2 regions of the Nguyenibacter vanlangensis genome follow, and region 2 is predicted to be linked to the other one. Evidence: predicted binding sites of a transcription regulator. Region 2 holds the regulator's gene; the other holds the start of a gene.

Region 1 (7,849 bases), 2.3 Mb from region 2:
CCTGCTGGCGGCGATGGGGTCCATCCTGGTCCTGTTCCTGGTGCCCTGGCTGGACACGTCCCCCATCCGCTCGGCGCGCTTCCGTCCGTTCTACCGGGTCTGCATGGGGCTGCTGGTGCTGTGCTTCGTGCTTCTGGGCCTGGTCGGCCGCCACCATGCCGAAGGCGGCTGGATGGTCGTGGGGCGCCTGGCGGTGGTCTATTATTTCGCGCATTTCCTGGTACTTCTGCCATTGTCGGCGCGGACCGAACGGCGGATCGTCCTGCCGGACGGCATCGCCGCCGCGCTGGACCGCGACCTGTGACGATGCGGCCGACGGCGCGGCTCGCCGCGCTGCTGTTCCTGGCGTCCCCTGCCGCCGTCCATGCCCAGTCAGCGCCCTATGCCGCGCCCCGGCACCTCCATTGGGGATTCGAGGGGCCACTCGGGCATTTCGACATGGCGTCGGTCCAGCGCGGCTATGCGGTCTATGCCCAGGTCTGCTCGGCCTGCCACGCCATGAACGCGCTGACCTATGGCGACCTCGCGGCGCTCGGCCTGACGGACGAACAGGTGCGGCAGATCGCGGCCGGCCAACGCGTGCCCGGCGGCACCGACGACCAGGGGCGGCCGGTCACCCGCCCGGCCACCGCGGCCGATCATTTCCGTGCACCCTTCGCCAGTCCCCAGGCCGCGGCGGCGGCCAATGGCGGCGCCGTCCCCCCCGACCAGTCGCGCCTGGCCCTGGTCTATCCGGGCGGCCCCGACCGGATCTACGCGCTGCTGACCGGCTATGGCGCGCAGCCGCCCGCCGGCTACCGGCCCAGCCATCCCGGCGCGTTCTACAACCCCTATGCCGCCAATGCGGAAATCTCCATGCCGCCGCCCTTGCATGACGGGCAGGTCGCCTTTACCGACGGCACGGCCGCAACCACGGCGCAGGAAGCCCGTGACGTCACCAATTTCCTCGCCTGGGCGGCATATCCCCACCTGGCCGAACGCCATCGCCTGGGGGTGCAGGTCACGCTCTACCTGCTGTTCCTGGCCGTCCTGACATTCGTTCTGAAACGGAGAATCTGGTCCAATGTCCATTAATCCCGCCTCCGGCACCGTACCGGCCGAAACGATCGAACCCGTGATCGGCCTGATCGGCGGTTCGGGCCTGTACGATGTCGACGGGCTCGAGGACAAGGAATGGCGCACGGTGGAAACGCCCTGGGGCATGCCGTCCGACCAGTTGCTGTTCGGCCGTCTGGACGGGGTGCGCTGCGTCTTCCTGCCGCGCCACGGGCGGGGGCACCCGATCCCGCCGTCGCGCCTGAACTATCGCGCCAACATCGCGGCGCTGAAGATGTCGGGCGTGACCGACATCGTGTCGCTGTCGGCCGTGGGCTCGTTGAAGGAAGACCTTCCCCCTGGCCGGTTCGTCATCATCGACCAGTTCATCGACCGCTCCTTCGCCCGGGAAAAGAGCTTCTTCGACACGGGCTGCGTCGCCCATGTCTCGATGGCCGATCCGCTCTGCCCGCGCATCGGCGATACGCTCGAGGACACGGCCCGCGCGCTCGGCCTGGACGTGACGCGCGGCGGCACCTACCTGGTCATGGAGGGCCCGCAATTCTCGACCCGCGCCGAAAGCAACCTCTACCGCTCCTGGGGCTGTTCGGTGGTCGGCATGACCAACATGCCCGAGGCCAAGCTGGCCCGCGAGGCCGAGATCTGCTACGCGACCGTGGCGATGGTGACCGATTACGATTGCTGGCACCCCGACCATGACAGCGTCACGGTCGACGCGGTCGTCAAGGTCATGCTCTCCAACGCCGACAAGGCCCGCGCTTTGGTCAAATCCGTCATTCCGGCGCTGGGCAAGCCGCGCGGCCCCTGCCGGGCAGGATGCGACCGTGCCCTGGAACATGCGCTGATTACCGCGCCCGACAAGCGCGACCCCGCCCTGCTGGCCCGGCTGGACGCGGTGGCCGGCCGGATCCTGTCCCGGGCCTGATCTCCCTTCGTCCGGCGCGGATGTCCGGCGTTACAGGTGTCGCATGAGCAATGTCGTCAACCTCCGGCGCGAACGCAAACGCCGGGACCGGCAGCAGAAAGCGGCTGTCGCGGCCGAAAACCGTGCCCTGCACGGGCGCACGCGCGGCGCGCGCGACCTGCAGCGGCAGCAGGCCGAACACCTGGCGCGCACGCTGGACGGCGCGCGCCGCGACGATGCGCCGGACGCACCCGGGCAGGACTGATCCGTCCCGAAGCCGTCGGCCGGGACATCGTCGGGACGTCAATGAATGGTCAGCCACGCGCCGGCATGGCGCACCGACGGCACGGCCAGGCGCGCCTGCTGGGCGACCCGCACCGAATGCAGCCGCCCATCCAGCGACCGCGTCCAGAAATCCAGGAAGCGGCGCAGTTCCGGAAAGGACGGGGCCATGTCCATGTTCTGCCAGATATAGGTCTGGAGCAGGGCGGGGTGGTCCGGCAGGCGATAGAGAATCTCGGCAGTGGTCAGGCGATAATCGCGAAGCTGAAGCCGCAGGGTCATGGGCGCCTCCTTGTATCCTCACGACCCGTCCCCCTTCGTCCGGGTCGACCCAGCCTGCCAGACCCGTCTCGAGATATTCAACAAAAATTCTTTATCTTCAAAATCTTGGCAGTCACCGAAAGAAAGTGCTGCCAAAGCTTGACACGAAACGGGGCTGATCCTAACTGTTCGTTGGCACTCTCATGCGGAGAGTGCCAAAGCGATGCGGCCTGGCGCGCGCGCCAAACCGGTGGCGTTGCTTATTCAAGGGCGTTACCTTTTTTGATGTGGAGCGATCCATAATGACGAACTTTCGTCCCCTGCATGACCGCGTGGTCGTCCGTCGCCTGACCGGCGAGGAGAAGACGGCCGGCGGCATCATCATCCCCGACACCGCCAAGGAAAAGCCGATGGAAGGCGAGATCATCTCGGTCGGCCCCGGCGCGCGGAACGAGCAGGGACAGATCGTCGCCCTGGACGTCAAGGCGGGCGACAAGGTGCTGTTCGGCAAGTGGTCGGGCACCGAAGTGAAGATCAATGGCGAGGAGCTGCTGATCATGAAGGAAAGCGACATCATGGGCGTGATCGGCTGAGATCGCGGTTCCGTTTCTTTCTGATCGATATGTTTCCCACAGGAGAATTCTGACATGGCAGCCAAGGACGTAAAGTTCGGCGGTGACGCACGCCAGCGCATGCTGCGGGGCGTGGACATTCTGGCCGATGCGGTAAAGGTGACCCTGGGCCCCAAGGGCCGTAACGTCGTGCTCGACAAGAGCTTCGGCGCGCCGCGCATCACCAAGGACGGCGTGTCCGTCGCCAAGGAAATCGAACTGGCCGACAAGTTCGAGAACATGGGCGCCCAGATGGTGCGCGAAGTGGCGTCGAAGACCAACGACGTCGCCGGTGACGGCACCACGACCGCGACCGTTCTCGCCCAGGCGATCGTCCGCGAGGGTGCCAAGGCCGTCGCGGCGGGCATGAACCCGATGGACCTCAAGCGCGGCATCGACAAGGCCGTGATCGCGGTCGTCGAAGAGCTGAAGAAGAACACCAAGAAGATCACGACCCCGGCCGAAACGGCCCAGGTCGGCACGATCTCGGCCAACGGCGAGACCGAAATCGGCGAGATGATCTCGCAGGCCATGCAGAAGGTCGGCAGCGAGGGCGTCATCACGGTGGAAGAGGCCAAGGGCCTGCATACCGAGCTGGACGTCGTCGAGGGCATGCAGTTCGACCGCGGCTATATCTCTCCGTATTTCATCACGAATGCCGAGAAGATGGTTGCCGATCTGGACAGCCCCTACATCCTGATCCACGAGAAGAAGCTGTCGTCGCTGCAGCCGATGCTGCCGCTGCTCGAGAGCGTGGTGCAGTCCGGCCGTCCGCTGCTGATCATCGCCGAAGACGTCGATGGCGAGGCGCTGGCGACCCTGGTCGTCAACAAGCTGCGCGGCGGGCTGAAGATCGCCGCCGTCAAGGCGCCGGGCTTCGGTGATCGTCGCAAGGCGATGCTGGAAGACATCGCGATCCTGACCGGCGGCCAGGTCATCAGCGAAGATCTGGGCATCAAGCTCGAGACGGTGACGCTCGCGATGCTGGGCCGTGCCAAGAAGGTCCGCATCGAGAAGGAAAACACCACGATCGTCGAGGGTGCCGGCGCGTCCGACGACATCAAGGGCCGCTGCGCCCAGATCCGCGCGCAGATCGAGGAAACCACCTCGGACTACGACCGCGAGAAGCTGCAGGAGCGTCTGGCGAAGCTGGCGGGCGGCGTTGCCGTCATCCGCGTCGGCGGCTCGACCGAGGTCGAGGTGAAGGAGCGCAAGGACCGCGTCGACGACGCGCTGCATGCGACTCGCGCCGCCGTCGAGGAAGGCATCGTTCCGGGTGGCGGCACCGCGCTGGCGCGCGCCTCGGCCGCCCTGGGCGACCTGGGCCTGGCCAATGACGACCAGCGCGTCGGTGCGGAGATCATCCGCAAGGCGCTGCAGTCGCCGCTGCGCCAGATCGCCCACAATGCGGGCGAAGACGGTGCTGTGATCGCCGGCAAGGTCCTGGAAACCAACGACTACAACTACGGCTTCGACGCCCAGGTCGGCGAGTACAAGGATCTGGTCGCGGCCGGTATCATCGACCCGACCAAGGTCGTCCGTACCGCGCTGCAGGACGCCGCGTCCGTCGCCAGCCTGCTGATCACCACCGAAGCCATGGTGGCCGAGAAGCCGGAAAAGAAGGCCCCGGCCGCGCCGGCCGGCGGCATGGGCGGCATGGGCGACATGGATTTCTAAGATCCATGATCGCCGGTCCGGCGGCGGGTTTCCGCCCCGGACCAGTGCCGGACCAACCGGAGACAGGAAGGCCGTCCGTTCGCGGGCGGCCTTCTTTTTACTTATTTTTTAAGTGGGTCCAGCGGTTGTCATGGTTTGACAAACGGGGACCATCCGTGCGCCCATAAACTGGACTGCATCGCAACGGACAGCGGGCCGGAACTTTCCGGCCTGCTGACGTGCGCGATGGACAGGCATTGATCGACGCGGCCAAGGGGCCGAAAAAGCCAAGGATAACGTGACTATGGCGACCGGAACAGTAAAGTGGTTCAACGCGACCAAGGGCTACGGATTCATCATGCCCGAGGATGGCGGCAAGGACGTGTTCGTGCACATTACCGCCGTCCAGGCGGCGGGCCTGCGCGGCCTGGCTGAAAACCAGCGCGTCAGCTACGAAGTCGTGACCGAGCGCGGCAAGGCGGCGGCGTCCGACATCAAGCCGCTCTGACCCTTTCCCTCGACCGAGGGACAGGGGCCGACGACCAGACGGCAGGGGGGACGGATGACGTCCTCCCTATCTTCATGCCGGTGTATCAGGATGCCGGCGCATCGGGGTTTCCATCGCGCCGGCGCACGAAGGCCTCGATTTCCTGCGCTACGTCCCGCAGGCCGGCGCGCCGCACCGCGACGCCGTCCGGAAAGGCCGACATCAGGCGCGACGGCGCCCGCCGGTCCAGCAGGACGAACACGCCACGATCGCCGCCGGCGCGGATCAGCCGCCCGAAAGCCTGCCGCAGGCGCAGCCGCGCGATCCGGTCGTCATATTCGCCCGGCGCCCCGCCGGAAAGATGGGTACGCCGCTCGCGATGCAGGATATCCGGCCGGGGCCAGGGCACCCGTTCGAAGACGACCAGCCGCAGCGACCGGCCCGGCACGTCCACCCCGTCACGCATCGCATCCGTGCCCAGCAGGCAGGAATTGGCTTCCGAGCGGAAGATGTCGACCAGGGTCGCGTTGTCCATGCCGTCGACATGCTGGGCATAGAGCGGCAGGCCCGCATCCTCCAGTGGTTGCGACAGGCGCTGATGCACCGCGCGCAGCCGCGAAATCGCCGTGAACAACCCCAGCGCCCCGCCGCCGGCCGCCAGGAACAGGGTCCGATAGGCCCCGGCCAGCGACCCGATATCGTCATGCGCCACGTCGGTCACGATAAAGGCGCGGCTCTGCTGGCGATAATCGAACGGGCTGGCCAGGGCGGCCCGCAACGCGGGCGACGGCAGGTGGCTGGCGCCGGTACGCGCCTCCGCCGCCTCCCACGCCCGTTCGGCCGCCTCGGGCTCGTCCCGGCCGGCCTCGCCATGCCCATTCTGGTCGCGCAGCGTCGCCGACGTCATCACGATGCCGTGGGCAGGCGCGGCCAGCACGGCGGCGAACGGTACGGTGGGGTCCAGCCAGTGGCGATGCAGCCCGACATCCTGCTCGCCGGGGCGCTGGCCGTCGCGCCGGTCCAGCCGGATGAAATCGACATGCTGCGGCGTGCCGCCGGACGCCTCGCCGTCCGTCTGTTCCAGCGCGCGCAGCATGGCGACCCATCCGTCCACCCGCGACAGGGCGCGGCGGCGTAGGGTACGAATGGCGGCCTCGATCCGCTCGCGCGTCGGGGCATCCAGTTCGCCCGCATCGTCCTCCAGCCGCTCCAGCAAGCGCTCCACCAGCGTGCGCAGCGCGACGGCCAGCCGGTCCAGCGCGCGCGCCAGGGCGGCCGCCGCGGGGCCGGCTTCGTCCGACAGCGGACGCAGGTCGCACTCGATCGCGCCGGGCATCGCCCCGCCCGGCCGGTGCCCGCCCGCGTCGGCGCCCCCGCCCCAACTCCCGGCCGACCGGGCCAATGCCTGGCATGCCAGCACATGCAGCAGCCTCTCGCATGGATTGGGCAGCGCGGCCTCGGATTCGGCCTTGACCGCCATCGGCAAGGCGGCGCCCGGCAGGACGGCATCCGGCGGCAGGGTGTCCGGTTCGCAATGCGCGGCCGGCGGAACCGCCGCCAGAACCGCCGACAGCCTGGCGGACCATCCCGGCGGCGGCAGCGCGTGCGCCGCCTGCAGCACCGCCTCCAGCGGCGCCTCCAGCCGCGGCAGCCCGACGACCAGGTCGTCCAGCCGGCGCTTCAGCCCCCGCGCGCGCGACCGCGCGCCCTCCGCCCCCAGCAGCCAGCGGCGCAGTTCGGCCGCCTCCAGCCCCGACAGCTCGACTGAAAACGCACCGTCGGCGGCATCCAGCACATGATGTCCCTCGTCGAACACATAGCGGGTGGGAACATTGTCCTCGTCCGTCGCGCCGTCGCCGTCCATCGCATGCCAGGCGGCCTGGGCCATCACCAGCGCATGGTTGGCGATCACCAGGTCGGCCTCCCGCGCGCGCCGAATCGAATGTTCGACGAAACAGCGCTGGTAATGCGGGCAGGCGCCATGGATGCACTCGCCCCGCCGGTCGGCGATTCCGGCCAGCATGCCGCGCCCGAACAGGTCGCCGAACCATCCGGGCAGGTCACCGCCCGTCAGATCGCCATCCGCCGTCGCCCCGGCCCAGCGCGCGATCATCGACAGCGCGACGGTGGCGCCCGACGCGCCGGGGCGGCTGGCGGCGATATTCACCGCCTCTTCCATGTTCAGCAGGCACAGATAATTCTCGCGCCCCTTGCGCAGCACCACGTGCCGCCGCCGCACCGCCGGATCGGGATACAGGCGCGCCAGCTCGCCCTCGATCTGCCGCTGCAGGTGGCGGGTATAGGTGCTGATCCACACCGTCCCGCCATTGCGTTCCGCCCACAGGCTGGCCGGCGCGACATAGCCCAGCGTCTTGCCCGTGCCGGTCCCGGCCTCGGCCAGCACCATGTGCGGATCGCCCCGCACCATCCTGGGCGCGAAGGCCGCGCTGGCCGCCCCGGCGAAATCGGCCTGTCCCGCACGGCTTTCCGCCTGGGGCCCCAGCATCTCGGCCAGCCGGCGCCGCGCATCGGCGGCGGATACCGGATGGTTGGACGGGGAGGGGCGGGGGGCGGTCTCCTCCCATTTCGGCA
Region 2 (7,849 bases):
CGCCGTCAGCAGCAAAGCCAGCAGCAGGACGCCGGGCGGCAGCAGCCGCGCCAGCCCGGACAGGCCGGCCAGCCGTGCGAGCGGGCCGCCGGCCGCGCGAAGCGCCGCATCACCCGCCGCACGCGGGGCGTCGGCGGGTGCCGTCACGGATGGGCCGGCGGCAGGCAATCGTCACGGAACCGGACGAAGGCCAGGGCGCGGTGGCTGATCGCGTTCTTCTCGGCCTCGGGCATCTCGGCAAAGGTGCGTGCCTCGCCCACGGGCTGAAAGACCGGGTCGTAGCCGTGGCCGTTGCCGCCGCGCGGCGGCCAGGCGATCCGGCCGTCGATCCGGCCCTCGAAGGTACGCAGCGTGCCGTCCGGCCAGGCCAGGCAGAGGACCGAGATGAACCAGGCCGCGCGGTCCGGATTGCCGCCGATGCCGGCATGGATGCGCGCCATGGCGGCGGGGAAATCCTTCGCCGGGCCGGCCCAGCGGGCGGAATAGATGCCGGGCGCGCCGTCCAGGGCCGCGACGCACAGGCCGGAATCGTCGGCCAGGGCCGGCAGGTTGCTGGCCGTGGCGGCGGCCCGCGCCTTCAGCGCCGCATTGCCGGCGAAGCTGTCGGCGGTTTCCTCGGGTTCGGGCAGGCCGAGCTGCCCGGCCGATACCAGGGTGACGCCGTGACCGGCCAGCAGGGCGGAGAATTCGGCCAGCTTGCCGGCATTGTGGCTGGCCAGGACCAGCGTGTCGCCGGCGGCCAGGCGACGCGTGTCGGATATCGTCATCGGGGTGACTCCGTTCGGGCCGCTATTCAGGGGGTTTCCGGCGGCGGGGCCCCCAGGGCAGCATCGACCGCTGCGCGCTGGGCCGCGAACAACGGCACGGTGCCGGCTTGCGCCAGGGCCAGCAGGGCCTCGAACTGCGCCTGCGAGAACGGCGCATGTTCCGCCGTGCCCTGGATTTCGACGATGCCGCCGGTTTCGGTCAGCACGAAATTGGCGTCGGCGGCGGCGGTGCTGTCCTCGTCGTAATCCAGGTCCAGCACCGGGCCGGCTTGCGTCAGCCCGCAGGAGACCGCGGCGACCTGGGCCCGCAGCGGCAACCGGGCCAGCACCCGGTTGCGCACCAGCTTGTCCAGGGCCAGGCGCAACGCGACCCAGCCCCCGGTGATCGCGGCGCAGCGCGTGCCGCCATCGGCGTTCAGCACGTCGCAATCGACGGTGATCGACATCTCGCCCAACGCCGCCAGATCCACCACCGCGCGCAGCGAACGGCCGATCAGGCGCTGGATTTCCTGGGTGCGGCCCGATTGCCTGCCCTTCGCCGCCTCGCGGCCGCCGCGGGTGTGGGTCGCGCGCGGCAGCATGCCGTATTCGGCGGTCACCCAGCCCTTGCCCTGGCCGCGCAGAAAGGGCGGCACCCGCGATTCGACGGTGGCCGCGCACAGGATCTCGGTCCCGCCGACGCGGATCAGGGCCGATCCTTCGGCGTGGCGGGCGAAACCCGTCTCGATGGAAACGGGGCGCATCGCGTCGGGCGCGCGGCCCGAAGGGCGGGGGGTCATGGGATCGGCTCTCCGGATCGGCGGGCTTGTGTCGGTGACCGGGCGGAGATAACCCGAGCCTGGGGGCGATTGCCAGTCCCCGTTACATTCCTTCCCCGTCACATTCCTTTCCCGTCACGTTCCCCCGTCACATTTCCCCTCCGTTCTTGTCACGCGCGCGCCGGCGCGCCAGATTTATGCCGATCGTTCTGTCCGGGCGCCAAGGAGGACAAGGAATATGGATCTGGGTCTGCCGGTCTCGCGCCCCGCCCTGCCGCCGGGACTGGATGCACGCTCGGCGGCGATCCTGCGCGAAATCGTCGAGCAATATGTGGAAACCGGCGAGCCGGTGGGCTCGCGCACCCTGTCGCGGCGGCTGCCGCTGTCGCTGTCGCCGGCGACGATCCGCAACGTCATGGCCGACCTGACCGAGGCCGGGCTGCTGTTCTCGCCCCATGCGTCCGCCGGGCGGCTGCCGACGGAAAAGGGGGTGCGGCTGTTCGTCGACGGATTGCTGCAGTTCGGCAGCCTGGCCGACGACGAGCGCGATGCGATCACCCGCGCGCTCGAGATCAGGGGCCGCTCGCTGCAGGACATGCTGTCCGAGGCGTCGTCGATGTTGTCGGGCCTGTCCTCGGCCGCCGGGCTGGTGCTGGCGCCCAAGAGCGACGGGGCCGTGAAGCATATCGAATTCGTTGCGCTGGGCCCGGGCCGCGCGCTGGTCGTCCTGGTCGGGGCGGACGGACAGGTCGAGAACCGGGTGATCGAGACTCCGCCGGGCCTGCCGCCCTCGGCCTTGGTCGAGGCCGCGAACTATCTGAACGCCCACCTGGCCGGCCGCACGCTGGAGGCACTGCGCGACCATGTGCGCGCCGACATGGCGGCCAATCGCAGCGAACTGCACCACTTGACCGCCGAAGTGGTGGCCAGCGGCCTGGCGACCTGGAGCGAAGCCGATCGCGGCGGCACATTGTTCCTGCGCGGGCAGGCGCGGCTGCTGGCCGACGTGACGGAAATCGAGCGCCTGTCGACCATCCAGATGCTGTTCGACCGGCTGGAAACGCAGGAAACCATGCTGCGCCTGCTGGAACTGGCGCAGGAATCCGAGGGCGTGCGGATCTTCATCGGGGCGGAAAGCGGATTGTTCGGCCTGTCGGGCATGTCGGTGGTGGTGGCGCCGGCACGGACCGACAGCAACCGGATCGTCGGCGCGATCGGGGTGATCGGCCCCACACGCATCAATTACGGGCGCATCATCCCGGTGGTGGATTATACTGCGCGCGTCATCGGCAGGATGCTGGGCTGACGGTCCGGCATCCGGCCGGACCTGCCTTGCTGCTGCCATCTTCTGTTCCTACGGCTGGACGCGGTTCCGGTCATCCCCGAGCGAGGAGGTCGTGCATGTCCCATCCCGACGCCAGGCAGGCGGGCCTGTTCCCGATCGGCGGCGACCTTCCGGTGGCGCGCATGGGCTTCGGCGCCATGCGGATCACCGGCCCCGGCATCTGGGGCGATCCCCCGGACCGCGCGCGGGCGCTGGCCACGCTGCGCCGCGCGGCGGCGTGCGGCGTCACCCTGATCGACACCGCCGACAGCTACGGCCCCTATGTCAGCGAGGACCTGATCCGGGCGGCGCTGTATCCGTATGACGGGCTGGTGATCGCCACCAAGGGCGGCCACACCCGTCACGGGCCCAATGTCTGGCGGCCGGTCGGCAATCCCGACTATCTGCGGCAATGCGTGCTCATGAGCATGCGCCGCCTGGGCGTGGCGCGGATCGATCTGTGGCAGTTGCATCGCGTGGGTCCCGACTGCCCGCCCGAAACGCAGTTCCAGGCGATCGCCGAGATGCGGCAGGAAGGACTGATCCGCCATGTCGGCCTGTCGGAAGTGTCGGTCGAGATGATCGAGCGCGCCCGCCGCTTCTTCCCGGTCGCGACGGTGCAGAACCGCTATAACCTGGTCAACCGGCTGTCCGAGGACGTGCTGGACTATTGCGTCGCGCACGATATCGGCTTCATCCCCTGGGCGCCGCTGGCCGCGGGCGGCCTGGCCCACGCCCATGGCGCGCTGACCCGGGTGGCGCGGGATCTGGGGGCGACCACCGGGCAGGTCGCGCTGGCCTGGCTGCTGCGCCGCGCGCCGGTGATGCTGCCGATCCCCGGCACCGGCAGCCCCGACCATGTCGACGAGAACGTCGCCGCCGCCGGGCTGACGCTGGACGACGCCACCTTCGCCCATCTGGACCAGGAAGGCCGCGCCGAGTGGCGCAGGCTGTCCGGGTCGTGATACCCGCCGGCACGGCAAGGGGCGACGCGGGCGCGGGACGGTGCTAGTGTCCCGCAACCGCAGGGCCCCGGATTGCGGGGCCGAAATGGACACAAGTTAAAACAGGTTAAAACAGTATCCTGGTGGACTGCTTCTCTCTGAAATCCGCATGCGGACCGCGAAGGCAGAACATCGGGACAGCGCCCCGGCCGGTGCCCGCCGGCGGCGCGCCGTGATGGATCAGGCCCTGTTGCACATTGCCCCGTTGGACCTCGGATGAATTTTCCTAATGGATCAGGCCCTCATGGATCAGGCCATGACGGCCGGATGCTCGTGACCTCGCGCGCCGGTGGCGACGCCGCCGGCGGTCCGCCCGGCGCGGCCCCCCGCGCGCGGGGGTTCGGCCTGGGCGGGTCCGGCGGGCCGCGCCGGCCGCGCTATCGCCTGGTACGGCGCCTGCTGGGGGGCGGCCTGGCGCTGCTGCTGCTGGTCGTCGCGGCCGGCAGCCTGGCGGTATGGACGAAATACGAGCAGTTGGTGGCCGACCTGCCGACCGTGGACGGGCTGCGGACCTATCAGCCCCCGGTGATGAGCCGCCTTTATTCCGGCGACGACCGGGTGATGGCGGAACTGGCGGCGGAACGCCGGATCTTCGTGCCCTATGCCGCCATCCCGGACCGGGTGAAGAACGCCTTCATCGCGGTCGAGGACCAGAAATTCTACAGCCATGGCGGCGTCGATCCGTTCGCGATCGCCCGGGCCGCGCTGACCGATCTGACGATGCGCAAGGGGCGGCGTCCGCTCGGCGCCTCGACCATCACGCAGCAGGTGGCGCGCGTCATGCTGCTGGGCTCGAACGCCGTGTCGCTCGCGCGCAAGGCCAAGGAAGCCCTGCTGGCGATCCGCATCGAGCAGACCCTGTCCAAGGACAAGATCCTGGAGATCTATCTGAACGAGATCTATCTGGGGGCCGGGGCCTATGGCGTGGGGGCGGCGGCCCAGACCTATTTCAACAAGCCGCTGGACCAACTGGACATCGCGCAGGCCGCCTTCCTGGGGGGGCTGCCGAAATCGCCGACCAACTATAATCCGTACCGCTATCCCGAGCAGGCCAAGGAACGCCGCGATTTCGTGCTGCAGCGCATGGCCGAGGTCGGGGCGATCACCTGGGACGAGGCCCGCGCCGCGCAGGCCGAGCCGCTGATGCCGCAATCCTTCGTCCGGCCCGGGCCGGTCCCGGGTTCGGAATGGTTCGCCGAAGAGGTGCGCCGCCAGTTGATCGAGCGCTACGGCCAGGACATGACGATGCAGGGCGGGCTGGCGGTGCACACCAGCCTGGATCCGCACCTGCAGCAGATCGCGACCAAGGCGGTGCGCGACGGGCTGATGGCCTATGACCGCGCGCATGGCGGCTGGCGCGGGCCGGTCGGCCATCTGGACGATGTCGCCGTCGCCCGCGCGACGGTGACCGGCGACTGGCAGGGCGCCCTGGTCCACGCCGCCCCGCCCCCGGGCATGCTGAATGCCTGGCGCCTGGCGGTGGTGCTGTCGCCGGCGACGGGCGAGGTCGGCTGGCTGGACGGATTGCCCGCCCAGCCCACGCCGCGCACCGGCCGGCTGCTGGCCCGCGACCTGGCATGGGCCCGGCGTTTCCGCCTGCCGCGCGCGGGCGACCTGGTGCTGATCGAACCCCAGGCCGACGGCGGCGGGGTCGCCCTGCGGCAGATCCCGCATGTCGAGGGCGCGCTGGTGACGATGGACGTGCATAGCGGCCGGGTGCTGGCGATGGTCGGCGGCTGGTCGTTCAACGCGTCGCAGTTCAACCGCGCCACCCAGGCGCTGCGCCAGCCCGGATCGTCCTTCAAGCCGTTCGTCTATCTGACGGCGATGGAGCAGGGGATCTCGCCGTCGCAGAAATTCGACGACTCGCCCGTCTCGTACGGAAGCTGGCACCCGAACAATTACGAGAAGGATTTCTGGGGCCCAACGACGCTGCATGACGCGCTGCGGGAATCGCGCAACCTGGTGACGATCCGCCTGGCGGCGCATATCGGCATGAAGTCGGTGGCCGACATGGCGATCAGGCTGCACCTGGTCGACGCCATGCCGCACGTCCTGCCCGCCGCCCTGGGCGCGGTGGAAACCACCGTCCTGCGTGAGGCCGGGGCCTATGCCGCCATCGCGGCGGGCGGGCGGCTGGTCACGCCCACCCTGATCGACGACGTGCAGGATCGCGACGGCCATGTGCTATGGCGGCCGGCGGGCCTGGGCCTGGCGGCGGCCGCGCCGCAGGCCGCACCGGCCGCGGCGCCCGGAACACCGCCTGGAACGCCGCCTGGCGTCGTGCCGGATGCTCCGGCTCCCGCCCCCGCCACGCCACCGGCGGCCGCCGTGCCCGGCGGGGGCGTGGAGGCGGTTCCGGCGGACGGGCCGCTGCTGGCCGACACGCGACCGCAGATCGCCTCGCCGGAAAGCAGCTTCCAGATCCTGAGCATGATGGAGGACGTGATCCGGCAGGGCACCGGCAAGCCGGCCGGCGATGGGATCGACCGGCCGATCGCGGGCAAGACCGGCACCAGCCAGGATTTCAACGATGCCTGGTTCGCGGGGTTCTCGCCCGACATCGTCACCGTCGTCTGGGTCGGGTTCGACGCGCCGCAAAGCCTGGGCAAGAACGAGACCGGCGGCAACATCGCCGGCCCGATCTGGAACCAGGTGATGAAGGCGGTGCTGGCCGACCGGCCCAGGCTGGATTTCCCGGTGCCCCCGGGGGTGACGCTGGCGCGCTACGACACCGGCCGGGTGATGGCGGTGGACGCGTTCAAGCCCGACCAGATTCCGGGCGTCAGCGCCGATCTGTATGCGAACGTGACCGGCGCGCTGACGGCCGCCGACACGGGGGCCGAGAACATGCCGGATTCCGAAAGCGACATGGCGGCCTCACCCACTGCCGGAGCCCAGGGCACCACGGCGCCGGATACGACGGTACCGGGCACGACGGTGCCGGGTACGGCGGCGACGGCCGGACAGCCCAAGGTCCCGCCGCAACCGGCCGGCGGGGGTGACATCGGCATGGGCGGGCTGTATTGACGCGGCGCATCGCCCATATCCGCCCGGCCCATCCTCCATCCCCGGTGGGCCGCCATTTTTTCTGACGGAGATCCCGTTCCATGTCTGCCGAGAGCGAATCCCTCAACGACCAGATCAAGCAGTCGGTGGCGCTGCTGAGGAGGCATCTTTGACTGGGATGTCGCCCTGGGCCGCCTGGCCGAACTGAACAACCGGGCGGAGGATCCGGATCTGTGGAACGATCCGGACGCCGCCCAGAAGCTGATGCGCGAGCGCACGCTGCTGGCCGGCCAGGTCGAAGGCGTGCAGCGGCTGGAAGCCGACGTCCGCGACGCGCTGGACCTGGTCGAGCTGGCCGAGATGGAAGGCGATGACGGCGTCCTGAAGGACGCGGTGCTGATGCTGCGCGCCCTGGCGGAGGAAGCCAAGCGGCGCGAGACCGAGAGCCTGCTGTCCGGCGAGGCCGACGGCAATGACTGCTATCTGGAAGTCAATGCCGGCGCCGGCGGGACCGAGGCCCAGGACTGGGCCGAGATGCTGCTGCGCATGTATACCCGCTGGGCCGAGCAGCATGGCTACAAGGTCACGCTGATGGAAAGTTCCGAAGGCGAGCAGGCGGGATTGAAATCGGCGACGATCCAGGTCTCGGGGCCCAATGCCTATGGCTGGCTGAAGACCGAGGCCGGGGTGCATCGCCTGGTGCGGATCTCGCCCTTCGACGCGGCGGCGCGGCGTCAGACCTCGTTCGCGTCGGTCTGGGTCTATCCGGTGGTCGATGATTCGATCGAGATCGAGATCAACGAGTCCGACCTGAAGGTCGACACGTTCCGGGCCTCGGGCGCCGGCGGCCAGCACGTCAACAAGACGGAATCGGCCATCCGCATCACCCACGTCCCGACCGGCATCGTCGTCGCCTGCCAGACCGACCGGTCGCAGCACCGCAACCGCGCGACCGCGATGACGATGCTGAAGGCCCGGCTGTACGAA

Evidence for each region. Region 2 encodes HrcA, which represses chaperone genes, less so after heat shock. Its sites were predicted from a motif close to GTTNGCACTCNCNNNNNGNGAGTGCNAAC; they were not measured.
Region 1: the regulator HrcA is predicted to act here: its motif matches at 2,695-2,723, upstream of groES (co-chaperone GroES).

What each region holds. Positions count from the first base shown of each region.
Region 1 covers NZ_CP152276.1:718,348-726,196, reverse strand. Annotated here, with positions in the region: gene AAC691_RS03395 (cytochrome b N-terminal domain-containing protein) at 1-304, shown strand, start outside; gene AAC691_RS03390 (cytochrome c1) at 307-1,074, shown strand; gene AAC691_RS03385 (S-methyl-5'-thioadenosine phosphorylase) at 1,064-1,981, shown strand; gene AAC691_RS03380 (DUF4169 family protein) at 2,025-2,225, shown strand; gene AAC691_RS03375 (usg protein) at 2,264-2,524, opposite strand; gene groES (co-chaperone GroES) at 2,806-3,096, shown strand; gene groL (chaperonin GroEL) at 3,151-4,791, shown strand; gene AAC691_RS03360 (cold-shock protein) at 5,075-5,278, shown strand; gene AAC691_RS03355 (ATP-dependent DNA helicase) at 5,364-7,849, opposite strand, start outside.
Region 2 covers NZ_CP152276.1:3,202,764-3,210,612, forward strand. Annotated here, with positions in the region: gene AAC691_RS14945 (hypothetical protein) at 1-147, opposite strand, end outside; gene rdgB (RdgB/HAM1 family non-canonical purine NTP pyrophosphatase) at 144-767, opposite strand; gene rph (ribonuclease PH) at 794-1,546, opposite strand; gene hrcA (heat-inducible transcriptional repressor HrcA) at 1,764-2,831, shown strand; gene AAC691_RS14965 (aldo/keto reductase) at 2,927-3,814, shown strand; gene AAC691_RS14970 (PBP1A family penicillin-binding protein) at 4,121-6,883, shown strand; one part of gene prfB (peptide chain release factor 2) at 6,964-7,032, shown strand; one part of gene prfB (peptide chain release factor 2) at 7,034-7,849, shown strand, end outside.